4 regions of the Lysinibacillus sp. NPDC093210 genome follow, and region 4 is predicted to be linked to each of the others. Evidence: riboswitches for the same ligand, from Rfam matches in the RefSeq annotation. Region 4 holds a riboswitch; each other region holds the start of a gene.
The links. A riboswitch is a leader RNA that binds a small molecule or an ion and turns the genes downstream of it on or off. The one in region 4 is predicted to bind cobalamin.
Positions count from the first base shown of each region.

Region 1: linked by a shared signal. The riboswitch ahead of metE (5-methyltetrahydropteroyltriglutamate--homocysteine S-methyltransferase) and the one ahead of ACIP9C_RS10035 ((2Fe-2S) ferredoxin domain-containing protein) in region 4 are both predicted to bind cobalamin.
Region 2: linked by a shared signal. The riboswitch ahead of ACIP9C_RS21995 (FecCD family ABC transporter permease) and the one ahead of ACIP9C_RS10035 ((2Fe-2S) ferredoxin domain-containing protein) in region 4 are both predicted to bind cobalamin.
Region 3: linked by a shared signal. The riboswitch ahead of ACIP9C_RS15030 (ABC transporter substrate-binding protein) and the one ahead of ACIP9C_RS10035 ((2Fe-2S) ferredoxin domain-containing protein) in region 4 are both predicted to bind cobalamin.

Region 1 is NZ_JBIVOE010000001.1:102,825-105,969, reverse strand. It holds gene ACIP9C_RS00510 (methyl-accepting chemotaxis protein) at 1-365, shown strand, start outside; gene ACIP9C_RS00505 (VOC family protein) at 405-767, opposite strand; cobalamin riboswitch at 970-1,148, shown strand; gene metE (5-methyltetrahydropteroyltriglutamate--homocysteine S-methyltransferase) at 1,334-3,145, shown strand, end outside.
Region 2 is NZ_JBIVOE010000014.1:39,820-42,964, reverse strand. It holds gene ACIP9C_RS22010 (sensor histidine kinase) at 1-139, shown strand, start outside; gene ACIP9C_RS22005 (response regulator transcription factor) at 146-829, shown strand; gene ACIP9C_RS22000 (YdhK family protein) at 887-1,468, opposite strand; cobalamin riboswitch at 1,645-1,837, shown strand; gene ACIP9C_RS21995 (FecCD family ABC transporter permease) at 1,986-3,032, shown strand; gene ACIP9C_RS21990 (heme ABC transporter ATP-binding protein) at 3,038-3,145, shown strand, end outside.
Region 3 is NZ_JBIVOE010000006.1:91,753-94,897, reverse strand. It holds gene ACIP9C_RS15035 (GTP-binding protein) at 1-1,451, opposite strand, end outside; cobalamin riboswitch at 1,632-1,819, shown strand; gene ACIP9C_RS15030 (ABC transporter substrate-binding protein) at 2,074-3,069, shown strand; gene ACIP9C_RS15025 (precorrin-3B methylase) at 3,125-3,145, shown strand, end outside.
Region 4 is NZ_JBIVOE010000003.1:166,797-169,941, forward strand. It holds gene cobJ (precorrin-3B C(17)-methyltransferase) at 1-960, opposite strand, end outside; gene ACIP9C_RS10035 ((2Fe-2S) ferredoxin domain-containing protein) at 964-1,335, opposite strand; cobalamin riboswitch at 1,475-1,654, opposite strand; cobalamin riboswitch at 1,912-2,095, shown strand; gene ACIP9C_RS10040 (energy-coupling factor ABC transporter permease) at 2,236-2,982, shown strand; gene ACIP9C_RS10045 (energy-coupling factor ABC transporter substrate-binding protein) at 2,984-3,145, shown strand, end outside.

The sequences.
Region 1 (3,145 bases), on a different contig from region 4:
AAAACGAAACAGTTGGGGTAACAGCTTCACTTCAAACGGGCTATGAAGAAGTGAAAAGGGGCACAGAGCAAATTACGAATACTAATACTACCTTTGAACAAATTGCCTCTGCTGTAAATAGTATGGGTAGTAGTATTCAAGGGATAACAGAAAACTTGCAGGGCATTTCAACAACAACTGTGCAAATCAATCGTTCTATCGATGAAATTGCAGCTATATCAGAGCAGTCTGCCGCTGGTGTAGAGCAAACGACTGCAACAATTGATCAAACAGTTGCAACAATGGATGAAATCTCTAAGAATACAGATTATTTAGCATCGATGGCAGAGAATTTAAACAAAGAGGTTCAGCACTTTAAACTGTAAATAAAAAAGCAGCCATCGATGGCTGCTTTTTTTAAAAATTTAAATGGGCTGAATAATTTCTACTCGATTACCAAAAGGGTCTCTAAATTCAAAGCGCTCAAAATTAGGAATTGGAACAGAATCAAGGATTTCGATATGATGCTCTGTTAATATTTTTTTCCAATATGCTACATCCTCTACTTGATAGGCAATATGCGCTTTCGTTGTTAGTCGATCAAAGCCGTCTTCTGTGCCAACATGTACTTCTTGATGACCAACTCGTAACCAAAATCCACCACGCCCTTTAAGGGATTCTGGTTTCTCTATTTCTTTGAGCCCTAACACATGGCAATAAAACGCTTTCCCTTGCTTCTCGGTACCTTTTGGAATTGTTAATTGTACGTGATGTAATCCGACAATCATAGTAATCCTCCTCATTATTTCTTGTTATAACTATATATTTCTACAAATTCCTTGAAATACCTTTTGATAGATTGTTTAATTATTATGTCGGCAATCAGTACAATTTAGAATGATTAAAAGAATTATGTACCGAAATAATATACATATCTTCACAAAAGTTATACTTTTCAGAAAAATGTATGTTATAGTAAGAAACATAATTGAATATTGTGTAAGAGTTGGTGCCAAATGAAAGTTTGGCTTAAAAGGGAAGTCGGTGTAAATCCGACGCTGTCCCGCAACTGTAAATCGGAGCAAATCACATATGCCACTGGGGAACTGGGAAGGCTGTGAGGCGTGTTGATGAGAAGCCAGGAGACCTGCCAATGTCTAGTACACACCAAATAACCTACGTGGAAATAGGTGGTGAGATGTGACCGAATCGGCACTGTGCGACTAACGAATATATACGATAATTAATATATTATCGTATCGCCTCGTCATAGCTAATTTAGATATACAATAACTACCATTTTCCTGAAAAGGAAAATGGTTTTTTTTATTTTAAATCAGAGGAGAGAAGTAATATGACGTATACAACGACTGTAATTGGCTACCCATACATAGGGGATGACCGTGAATGGAAAAAGGCATTAGAGGCATTTTGGAGAAATGAACTTACAGAAGAAGATTTCTTACAAAAAATGAAAGAAATTCGTCTTGCACGCATCGACAAGCAGCTTCGTAGCGGTATAGATATTGTCACTGTTGGGGATTTCACACTGTATGACAGAATGCTTGATACAGCGATGATGTTTGGCTTAGTGCCAAAGCGCTTCGGCTGGCAGGGTGGAAAGGTAGATTTACAAACGTATTACGCGGTAGCGCGTGGAAATAAAGAAGCTGTTGCTAGTGAAATGACAAAATGGTTTAATACAAATTATCATTACATTGTACCTGAATATGAAGGACAAGTTCTGCAACTAACAGACAATAAAATACTTGCAGATTTCCTTGAGATTAAAGAAGTATATGGCATTACTGCGAAGCCAACGCTAATCGGGCCATATACATTTTGCAAGCTAACAAAAGGTTACGATAAAGTATCACAAGTTGCGTTTATTTTAGCAATACTACCACTGTATGCGCAGGTTATCCAAGAACTCGTATCAGCCGGTGCTGACTGGGTTCAATTAGAGGAGCCTGCATTAGTCACATCATTAGATGAGGCAGAGGTCAAACTTGTGCAAGAAATATATACACAATTAGCAGCCGCTATACCAGAGGCTAATATTATGTTACAAACCTATTTTGAATCGTTATCCGCTTATAACACACTAATTGAACTCCCTGTACAAGGATTTGGCTTGGATTTTGTTCATGGCTATACGAAAAATATGGAGGCGCTACGTCAATTCGGCTTTCCACATGATAAAGTATTGGCAGTAGGTATTGTTAATGGGCGAGATATTTGGAGGGCAAATTTAGCAGAGGTAAGTACAACAGTTAGGGCAATTGAACAGCTGACTAGTGCACAGGAGCTGTGGGTTCAATCGTCATGTAGCTTACAGCATGTGCCGATTTCGACCGCACTTGAAACAAAATTAGAGCCTGTCTTAAAAAATGCGCTTGCATTTGCTGATGAAAAATTAGCAGAAATATCAGAGGTGGCTAAATATTTAAAAGAAAAAAATCATACGTCAAACCATACTATCTCTGAGAGCATGAAAGCAATTGAAGCATTAAAAAAACATCCCGTACGAAATAATCAGGCAGTTCAACAAGAAGTACAAACGGTGTCGACAGAGGATTTTGAACGTCAAAATGATTTTAATGCGCGTCAGATTATTCAACAACAGTCACTGCAGCTACCATTATTCCCAACGACTACGATTGGTAGTTTCCCTCAATCTGATGAAGTGAAGCGCACACGTAACGCATGGCGTAAAAAACAGCTTGCAGATGAAGCATATGCTGACTTTGTCGCACAAGAAACGAAACGGTGGATTGCGATACAAGAAGATTTAGATATTGATGTACTAGTGCATGGTGAATTCGAGCGTACGGATATGGTGGAATACTTTGGTGAAAAACTATCAGGCTTCGCATTTACAGAAAAAGCTTGGGTCGTTTCGTACGGCTCTCGTTGTGTGAAACCACCGATTATTTACGGTGATGTTGCATGGGAAGCACCGATGACAGTGAAAGAAACTGCCTATGCACAAAGTTTAACAAATCGATATGTGAAAGGAATGTTAACAGGTCCAGTTACGATTTTAAACTGGTCATTTGTACGTGACGATATCGCAAGAAAAGATGTAACCTATCAAATTGCACTTGCACTAAGGAAAGAGGTTGAGGCACTAGAAGCGGCTGGCATTGCTATTATTCAAGTCGAT
Region 2 (3,145 bases), on a different contig from region 4:
ATCTCGAGCGCGTGCACATGGCGGTTTGGGATTAGGTCTTGCTATTGTTAAAGAGCTTGTCCAAGCACACGGAGGAGAAGTAACCGTTGTTAGTGAAGAAAACAAAGGGACTACTTTTGAATTATTATTTAAGGGGTAGGAACGAATGAAAACATTATTATTAATTGACGATGAACCAAGAATGTTAGAGTTACTAACTCTTTATTTAGAACCTTCTTTTTATTGCAGAGCTATATCATCAGTTAGAGATGCTTTAGACTATTTAGAAGAAAATCATGTAGATTTAGTATTGTTGGATATTATGATGCCAGATATGGATGGTTGGCAAGCTTGTCAGGAAATAAGAAAGTATTGGGATGTACCAGTCATTATGCTAACAGCAAAAGCGGAACAGACGGATATTATAAGAGGCTTAAATTTGGGAGCAGACGACTACATTTTAAAGCCTTTCGACGAGGAAGAGTTATTAGCACGTATACATGCTGTTTTAAGAAGAACAAAAACTGAGGAAACAGTAGTTTTTTTTGAGGGGCTACGATTAAATAAAGACTCCGTTGAATTGTCTTTTCAACAAGAGGTTATTCTTTTAACGCCGAAAGAATTTTCGATGTTAGTGTTATTTCTTGAATATCAAAATAAAGTGTTTTCAAGAGAACATTTAATAAATACAGTTTGGGGCTATAACGTAACAATTGAAGATCGAACAATTGATTCGCATGTTCGCAATTTACGGGAAAAACTGCGGAAATGTGGCTTTCCTGTAGACGATTATTTACAGACAGTATGGGGAATCGGCTATAAATGGCATAAGATAGCTGACAAAAAGTAATAGACAAATAATTAGTAACAACCTCTGAAGGAATAAATCTCAGAGGTTGTTTCGTTATTATTTTGACGCTAGTTCGCCTTCTGTAACCCATTTATGATTTTTCATTTCTTCCCCAGTTGTTGTTAAAGGGAAATCAATCATATAAACAGTCGTTTGTACTGCTTCATCAATGCGAACAGTAGCATTTTCCATGCCTTTCATATGGGTTGCTGTTGTTTTGACTTCAGTACCAGGAGACAACGGGGCAGCACCTGGATCAATTAATTCCTCATGTATTACCCATTTATGATTTTCTATTTTCTTTCCACCGGTAGTCGGTTCATAGGAAATAATATAGGCAGTTGTATCATATGCCCCAACAATCGTTGCCTCTGCTCCTGCCATCCCTGACATATGTCCCTCGGTAATAATAGCAGTACTCCCTACTGGGAATTTAGGATTTTTCGCAATTTTTAAAGTAGATGGAACTTCACTAGAGCTTGAATGATTCATCTCTTCACCATGGTCTGCTTCTGCACTATGATCTATTGCTTCACTATTAGTAGGCTCCGACTTCGCTGTATCGTCAGAGCAAGCTGATAATATTAGTAAAGCCGTTACTGTCATTAAACCTAGGAACCAGTTTCTTTTTAATACCATATGCATTTCCTCCTTAATATTTATTGTTTTAATGTAACAAGTAAATGTGCAGAAATTATGGATTAGGTTTTGTACAAAAATCCATTTATATGAAGTTGAAAAGAGGAAAGATTGATTCCTAGATGAAAGGAGCTATAGACTCGGATAATTATGTATGATAGAATCGTCATAATTTTAAAATTTCAGAAACTAATGGTGTGACGCTTGTTAACGAGTGCCACTTAAAAGGGAAGTCGGTGTAAGTCCGACGCTGTCCCGCAACTGTAACGAGGAGTTCTATGATGTAGTAGCCACTGTTTTTAGAATGGGAAGGCAATTATAGTAACGTTGAATCGAAGCCAGGAGACCTGCCAATTAGTTCATACCTGTAATGCCCACGAGGATGCAAGCAATTACGGACAATTGATGGATACTTCTCCAACTTTGTTTAACCTAGGGTATTTCTATGCATTCGTGCGTAGAATACCCTTTTTTATTGCTTCGTATTTATCAAGATTGATAAGGAGTTAATAAGCAAATGAATAAAAAATTTATGTTATTTTCATTGACCCTTCTTTTAGTACTGATTGCTTCAATGACAGTTGCTATAATGATTGGCTCAGTGTCAATTACACCACTACATGTATGGAAGGTTATTTTCTCGAAAATTCCTATTTTCTCAAATACGATAGAGCCTGATTGGAGCCGCTCACAGGAAATCATTATATGGCAAATACGTGTCCCACGTGTCATGCTTGCAGCTATTGTTGGAGCAGGATTAGCCATTGCTGGTGCAGCTGTGCAAGCACTTGTCCGTAATTCAATTGCAGATCCATATATTTTAGGTATTTCTTCAGGTGCGACAGTTGGTGCCACGGCTGTCATCATTTTAGGGGCTTTTTCATTTTTAGGTATCTATGCCCTTTCAGTAGCTGCTTTTCTAGGCTCCTTTATAGCAATTGTGTTGGTATTTTTCTTGTCACGTGTAGGGGGGCGTATTTCTATTTTCCGTTTGCTGCTAGCAGGAATGGCGGTATCGTTTATCTTATCTGCTACTTCAAATTTTATGTTAATGATGTCTAAGGAAGAGGGCGGTATAAAAGCCGTTATGTATTGGATGCTCGGAAGTCTTGCGGGTGCAAAATGGAGTAATTTATTCATTCCAGCTATTATTTTTTTCATCGTTTTTAGTTTGCTATGGTTATATTATCGAAATTTAAATTTATTATTACTTGGGGAAGAAGCAGCGGTCACATTAGGTGTTAATCTTCAACAGTTTCGAATTCAATTGATACTACTCGTATCTTTACTAACGGGTGTGCTTGTTGCAGTAAGTGGCTCCATTGGGTTTGTTGGTTTAATAATTCCACATATCGTGCGATTAATAGTGGGGTCTAATTATAAATATGTTATCCCTATTAGCGCATTATTAGGAGGGATTTTCTTAGTGTGGGCTGATGCGATTGCACGCGTGATAATAGCTCCAGAAGAAATGCCAATTGGAATCATTACTGCCTTTTGTGGCGGACCATTTTTCATTTGGCTACTACGCCGTAACAATTATTCATTTGGTGAAGGAGATTAAAGGCTATGACATTAGAGGCGAAGCATGTATCATTCTCCATTCATGATCAGCGCATATTAAAAGAAGTAAGCATTCAAATAAAGGAAAAGCAATTTGTCGGTTTAATTGGTCCT
Region 3 (3,145 bases), on a different contig from region 4:
AAGCATACATCTGTCACTGGGGAGCCTGTTAAAACACCGTGATGCTCTCGTTCAAATAGATGTTTTTCAATTAGTCGTTGGTTTCCAACTGATAAATCATCAGCATGACAAGCGTTAACAAAAGTGTTACCAGTTCCTCGAATATTAGGCTCCATTAACAGGTGTACTTCAGCATAATGTTTTAAAGGCTCGAAATGACCGTATCCTGTTACAGTCGTGACGATTGATTCCATATATAAAATTTTTGGCTCACCAAAAGTAACAGAAAGTGAAAAGCGATTTTTTAACACTTCAGCAAGTACTTCAAGTTGAATAACACCCATAATATGTACATGGATTTCTTGGAACTTCTCATGCCAAACGACTCGCAGCGATGGTTCCTCGGCTTCTAGTAAACGGAATACTTGTAAAACTTCCTTTAGATGCTGTTGTCCATCATACTGTACTTTAGCTTGTAACGTAGGCACAAGCTCATATGGCTGAGGAGGTATTGTACTACCTAAAATATCACCGATTTTTGCTAGACTAAGCCCCTTAACCGCGAAAATTTCTCCTGCTTGCACTTCTTGTGCTGTGTCAAAACGGCTTCCATTATATAATCGAATTTCAGTTATTTTTTCAGTCACATCACCAAATGTAAAGTCTTGGCGTGTATGTAAAGTTCCTTGCAATGCTTTGATAAACGTTAACCGTTGAGTTCCATCATGACGAATTTTAAATACCTCACCTTGAAATGGTGCTTGATGGTCGAATCGAGTTTCCGTAAGTAGAGGAAGCTGTGATAAAAATTCTTTTATTCCAATATCCTTTAATGCCGCACCAGTAAAGCAAGGAAATGCTTGCTCTTGTTTAATCAACTTTTGCAACTGTAATAGGCATGTTTGTGCATCAAGAGTTTCTGTCAAATAGGCATCGAGTAGTTGTTCATCACGTTCAGCTAGCCATTCAGCAATGTGGCTCTGGACATAATCTGTACGCAATGGGTCGTCTATTAAAAGTACGTCGAGAGAACATTCCTTTCGAAGCTGCTTCATAACAGCATCTACATCAGCGCCTTCACGATCTATCTTATTAATAAAGAAGAAGGTTGGTACGTTGTATTGACGTAGCAATTGCCACACGGTTTCAGTATGTCCTTGTACACCTTCTACAGCGCTTACGATAATAATGGCGTAATCCATTACACGAATTGCGCGTTCCATCTCTGGCGAAAAGTCGACATGCCCAGGTGTATCAATTAGTGTGTATGTATCATCCCCAATTTGCATCCGTCCTTGTTCGGCAAAAATGGTAATACCACGAGCTTGTTCGATAGTATGATTATCTAAAAAAGTATCTTGGTGATCGACTCTTCCACGCGTTTGAATACTGTTCGTATGGAATAGTAGTTGTTCACAAAAGGTTGTCTTTCCTGCATCGACATGTGCGAGCACACCAATCGTTTTATACATAAAAAATCCTCATTTCTATTTTTCCTATATTCTTATTGTAACAGATAGTCCTAAAAAACATTTCGGGTAGAATAGTTCTCGTTTATGTTTGAATAGTGGTCAATTATTCGTAATTATTAGTTATGGATTTTTTTGTGTGATTGAAAACAAAAATTACTTCTGCTAGGCTATTTTTATAACTTAATACTTCTATATATTGGTGCAAATGGTTTCTATCATTTGCTTAAAAGGGAAATCGGTGTAAATCCGATGCTGTCCCGCAACTGTAAATGGGGAGTTTATACAACACAGTCACTGTAGTTTAACTATGGGAAGACGTATAAACGTTGAACCTAAGCCAGGATACCTGCCAATATATATTATTTTACTTAACACCACGAGGATGGGAATAGTGATTGGTTGAATAACCATTGTTTTTTCACTATGTCACCCTCTTGGAAACAAGAGGGTTTTTTGTGTCCATTTTGATGTGCAGTAGATTAAGCAGGAACCATAGCATTAAACAGCAATTCATGCTTTTACCAGGAAATGAAGCGTCAAGAAGTGCTCGTGATCAGTAGCAATGAAGTCATTGATTTCTTACTATAAAGATGAAAAATTACAAACTAAAGGAGAAACAAACATGAACAAATGGAAAGGCATGTGGCTAGTTTTTGCAATTGCACTATTGAGCATTTTAGGCGCTTGTAGTGCAAAGGATGATTCAAAATCAGCTGCACAAAGTGAAAACATTGAACCAGCACAAGCAGAGGCAAAAGAAGTAACAATTGATAATAACGATACGACACAAGTTTATAAAGAAGCTCCTAAAAAGGCGATTAGCTTAAATCAGCACGTCACAGAAATAATGCTAGCATTAGGTTTAGAAGATTCAATGGTTGGTACTGCCTATTTAGATGATAAAATTTATGAACCTTTACAAGCAGCTTACGATAAAGTACCAGTGATAGCTGAGCAGTACCCGACAAAAGAACAAGTAATTGATAGTGAAGCGGATTTTTTATACGCTGGGTGGAAAAGTGGTTTTAGCGAAAAGGGTGTTGGTACACCAGAAGAGTTAGAAGCACTTGGTATTCACACATATTTACATACTTCTTCAAGTATTACAAAACCAACGTTAGAGGATATATTTACCGATATCCGTAATATTGCAAAAATCTTTCGCGTTGAAGACCGTGGAGAGGCATTAATTAAACAGATGACAAAGGATGTTGATGCTGTTCGCGCAAAGTTGCCACAAGGTGAAAAAGAATTACGTGTTCTAGTTTACGATAGTGGGGATAAGGAAGTCTTTACAGCGGCACAAAACTTTATGGATGAACTTGTCACAGTTGCTGGCGGTAAAAACATTTTTGGTGATGTTGAGTCGGGCTGGACAACGGTATCAAAAGAAGAAACAGTTGAACGCAACCCTGAAGTCATTGTCGTAATTGATTATGGTTCCCAAACTGCAGAAGACAAAATTAAATTCCTAAAAAGTGATCCAGCACTAAAAGAAACAGATGCTGTGAAAAATGAACGCTTTGTCATTTTACCGCTTTCAGCAGCTTCAGAAGGGGTTCGAGCTGCAGAGGCTATTGAAATTTTAGCAAAGGGATTTTATCCTGAAAACTTTTAAATAACATCGAAAGAGTTAGCTACTTGCTAGCTCTTTTTTATAAGGAGAACAAACAATGAATGCCTTTCGTTCAAAT
Region 4 (3,145 bases):
AGTTGCTGCCATTTCCAAAGATGATTTTTCTGGTACCGATACAGGCGCAGGTGCTATCGCTATACTACTTTTCAGACGTCCTGCATTTGGATCTGCAGCAAAGTCATGGCGTGCAGTACCGGTTTCTTGGTTCATTGCCCACGGTTCATTTTCTTCTCTTAAACGCTGATGTGGTCGTAAAGGCTGTTTTTCTTCTCCAAGTGTATATTTGCGCTGATAGCCACGCGGTGTAATCATTTTATTGTCATAGAAAAATGTCGATGAATTTCCAATTATAACTGTAGTTAACATGCCGATATCATGCTCGAGCATCTCTGCTAAAGTTGTCATCGTTATTTCCTGACGATCTCTGTAGGCACTTTTCACAAGTCCTACAGGTGTATCCGGTGATCGATATTCTAGTAAAATCCGTTGTGCTTCTACAATTTGACGTGTACGGCGACCACTTTTTGGATTATATAAAGCAATTACAAAATCAGCCATCGCCGCAGCTTCAACACGCTTTGCTATTAAATTCCAAGGTGTTAAATGATCACTTAAACTAATCGTGCAAGAATCATGCATAATCGGTGCGCCTAGCAAACTTGCACACGAATTAATAGCAGAGATCCCTGGTACTATTTCGACTTCAACCCCAGTCGCTTCCGTCCAACCAAGCTCAATTAGTACTTCATATACAAGTCCAGCCATCCCGTATACGCCTGAGTCACCACTCGAAATAACAGAAACGATATTTCCGGCCTCCGCTTGACGTACCGCTTCTTGTGCTCGTGACACTTCTTCAGTCATACCAGTACTAACAATCGACTTTGCACTTACTAAATCTTGAATGAGCTCCACATACGTTTTATACCCGATAATAAATTCACTTTGTTGCAATGCCTCTACAGCACGCGTCGTAATATGTTTGAAATCCCCAGGTCCAAAGCCTACAACAAAAATCTTTCCTTTTTGCGCCATTTTTTACCCCTCTTTCACCTTGTCGATGCCTTTAATGGCTGTTGTTTGCGGGGTACGTTGCAACGTACCTTCTGTCAGTGTAAAAACATGCTCACTATGTAAAGAATCATGGTTTAAATCTTGTACAAGTGTTCTACCATGCTCAACTGTTGGTACACGATACCAATTTCCCTGTGGATACGCGATCACAACACAAGCATCTTTACATCTGCCATTACAACGCGTTCTTGTCGTATGTATTTCCTTATCGAGTGCTAATTTCTCTATTTCGTCTCGAATTGCGAGCGTAATTTCCTCAGCCTCTTTTTTCATGCAACTACTGCCATTACAAATAAAAAGATGGGTTTTCATGCCCTCTAAATTCCAAGTTGTCATTGCTTTTCTCCCCTCATTCTTCTTTTAGGAAAAAGAAAAAAACCTTTACTCGATATCGAAGAGTAAAGGTTTTATAGAAGCCAAAATAAAAACGAATATATACGTATCCGCTCTCGCTTCACTTCTCCCTCCGAAAAGTTTGCATGTCATCAATTAAGCAGGTTTCCTGACTTAAGCTTCCTCTTACTTTCGCGCCTTCCCAAGTCTTCAGTGGCATTGCGATTTCATCAGCTATTACAGTAGCGGGGGCTGTACCGGGTTTACACCGATTTCCCTATTATCTCGAAGTATTTCGAGCACTTAATGATGGATTTATATTTAAATTTTGAAATGAAATGTTAATAAAACGAATATAAAACTGTTTCTATCATAGCCTATTATTTTTATACTTTTCAACATTTCTTTTTTATTTATTAGATTTTTAATAAAATTTCAACAAATATTTCATTGAAATTGATCGATTTTTTCTTACATTTATCTGAATTTTCTAGATTGTTATTCTTTTTACAAAAACTTTTTACAAAAAAAGGATAGCTTCTGATTGGAAAAACATGTTACACTTCTTCGTGAAAACTCACAACTTCATCTTTTTTCGGTGCGAAGTGTATTCATTTCGCTTAAAAGGGAAGCCGGTTCAAGTCCGGCGCGGTCCCGCCACTGTACTAGGGAATTTTATAGAAAATGTCACTGTCCATAGGACGGGAAGGCCTATAAAATGTTGAACTAAAGCCAGGAGACCTGCCGAGAAAATCGTGATCGTTTCAACCTACGAGGATAGGTGTGCGGCTTGGCAAATGACAATTCGATTTGCTTTTTCAGCTATGCACTTTTTCCGAAACGGAGAAGTGCTTTTTTATTGCGCACGCTACATTCGAAATTTACTGTTGAGGAGGAAAGGTTTTGAAATTTTCTTTTTGGAAACTTAGTTATTTCTTAGTGGCTTTTTTACTAGTACCAAAACGAGCGTTTGCTATGCATATCATGGAAGGATTTTTGCCGATTGAATGGGCGATTTTTTGGTGGGTCATTTCAATTCCATTTATTATTTTAGGATTACGTTCTATTCGTAAAACAATTGACGAAAATCCTGAAACGAAAATGATATTAGGCTTATCAGGTGCATTTGCATTTGTCTTATCGGCACTGAAAATTCCATCAGTAACAGGAAGTTGCTCACATCCTACTGGTGTTGGTCTTGGTACAGTTCTTTTCGGACCATTAGCCATGAGTGTGATTGGAACAATCGTTTTATTATTCCAATCATTACTTTTAGCGCATGGTGGTATTACCACTTTAGGTGCGAATGCTTTCTCAATGGCGATTGTAGGACCAATTATTGCATATTATGTCTTTAAAGGTTCTCAAAAAATCGGCCTATCATTCTCTATTGCTGTCTTTTTTGCAGCGATGCTTGGGGACTTAGGTACATATGTTGTCACTTCAGTTCAATTAGCACTGGCTTTCCCTTCTGAAGTAGGAGGCTTTATGGCTTCATTCACAAAATTTGCAGGTATTTTTGCTTTAACGCAAATCCCTCTAGCAATTAGTGAAGGGATTTTAACAGTTATCGTTATGAATTTCTTAAAAAAATACAATGTGAGCGAATTAAAGGCACTACGTGTTTTCTCTGCAAAGGAGGCACATTAGGATGAAAAAGAATTTACTGCTACTAGCTGTCGTTGTACTTCTAGCAATCATCCCTCTTTTTGTACAAAAAGGTGCAGAATTCGGTGGTGCAGACGGAGAAGCTGAAGCTGCAATCGGTGAAATTAATGCAGAATATGAACCATGGTTTGAAAGCTTATGGGAG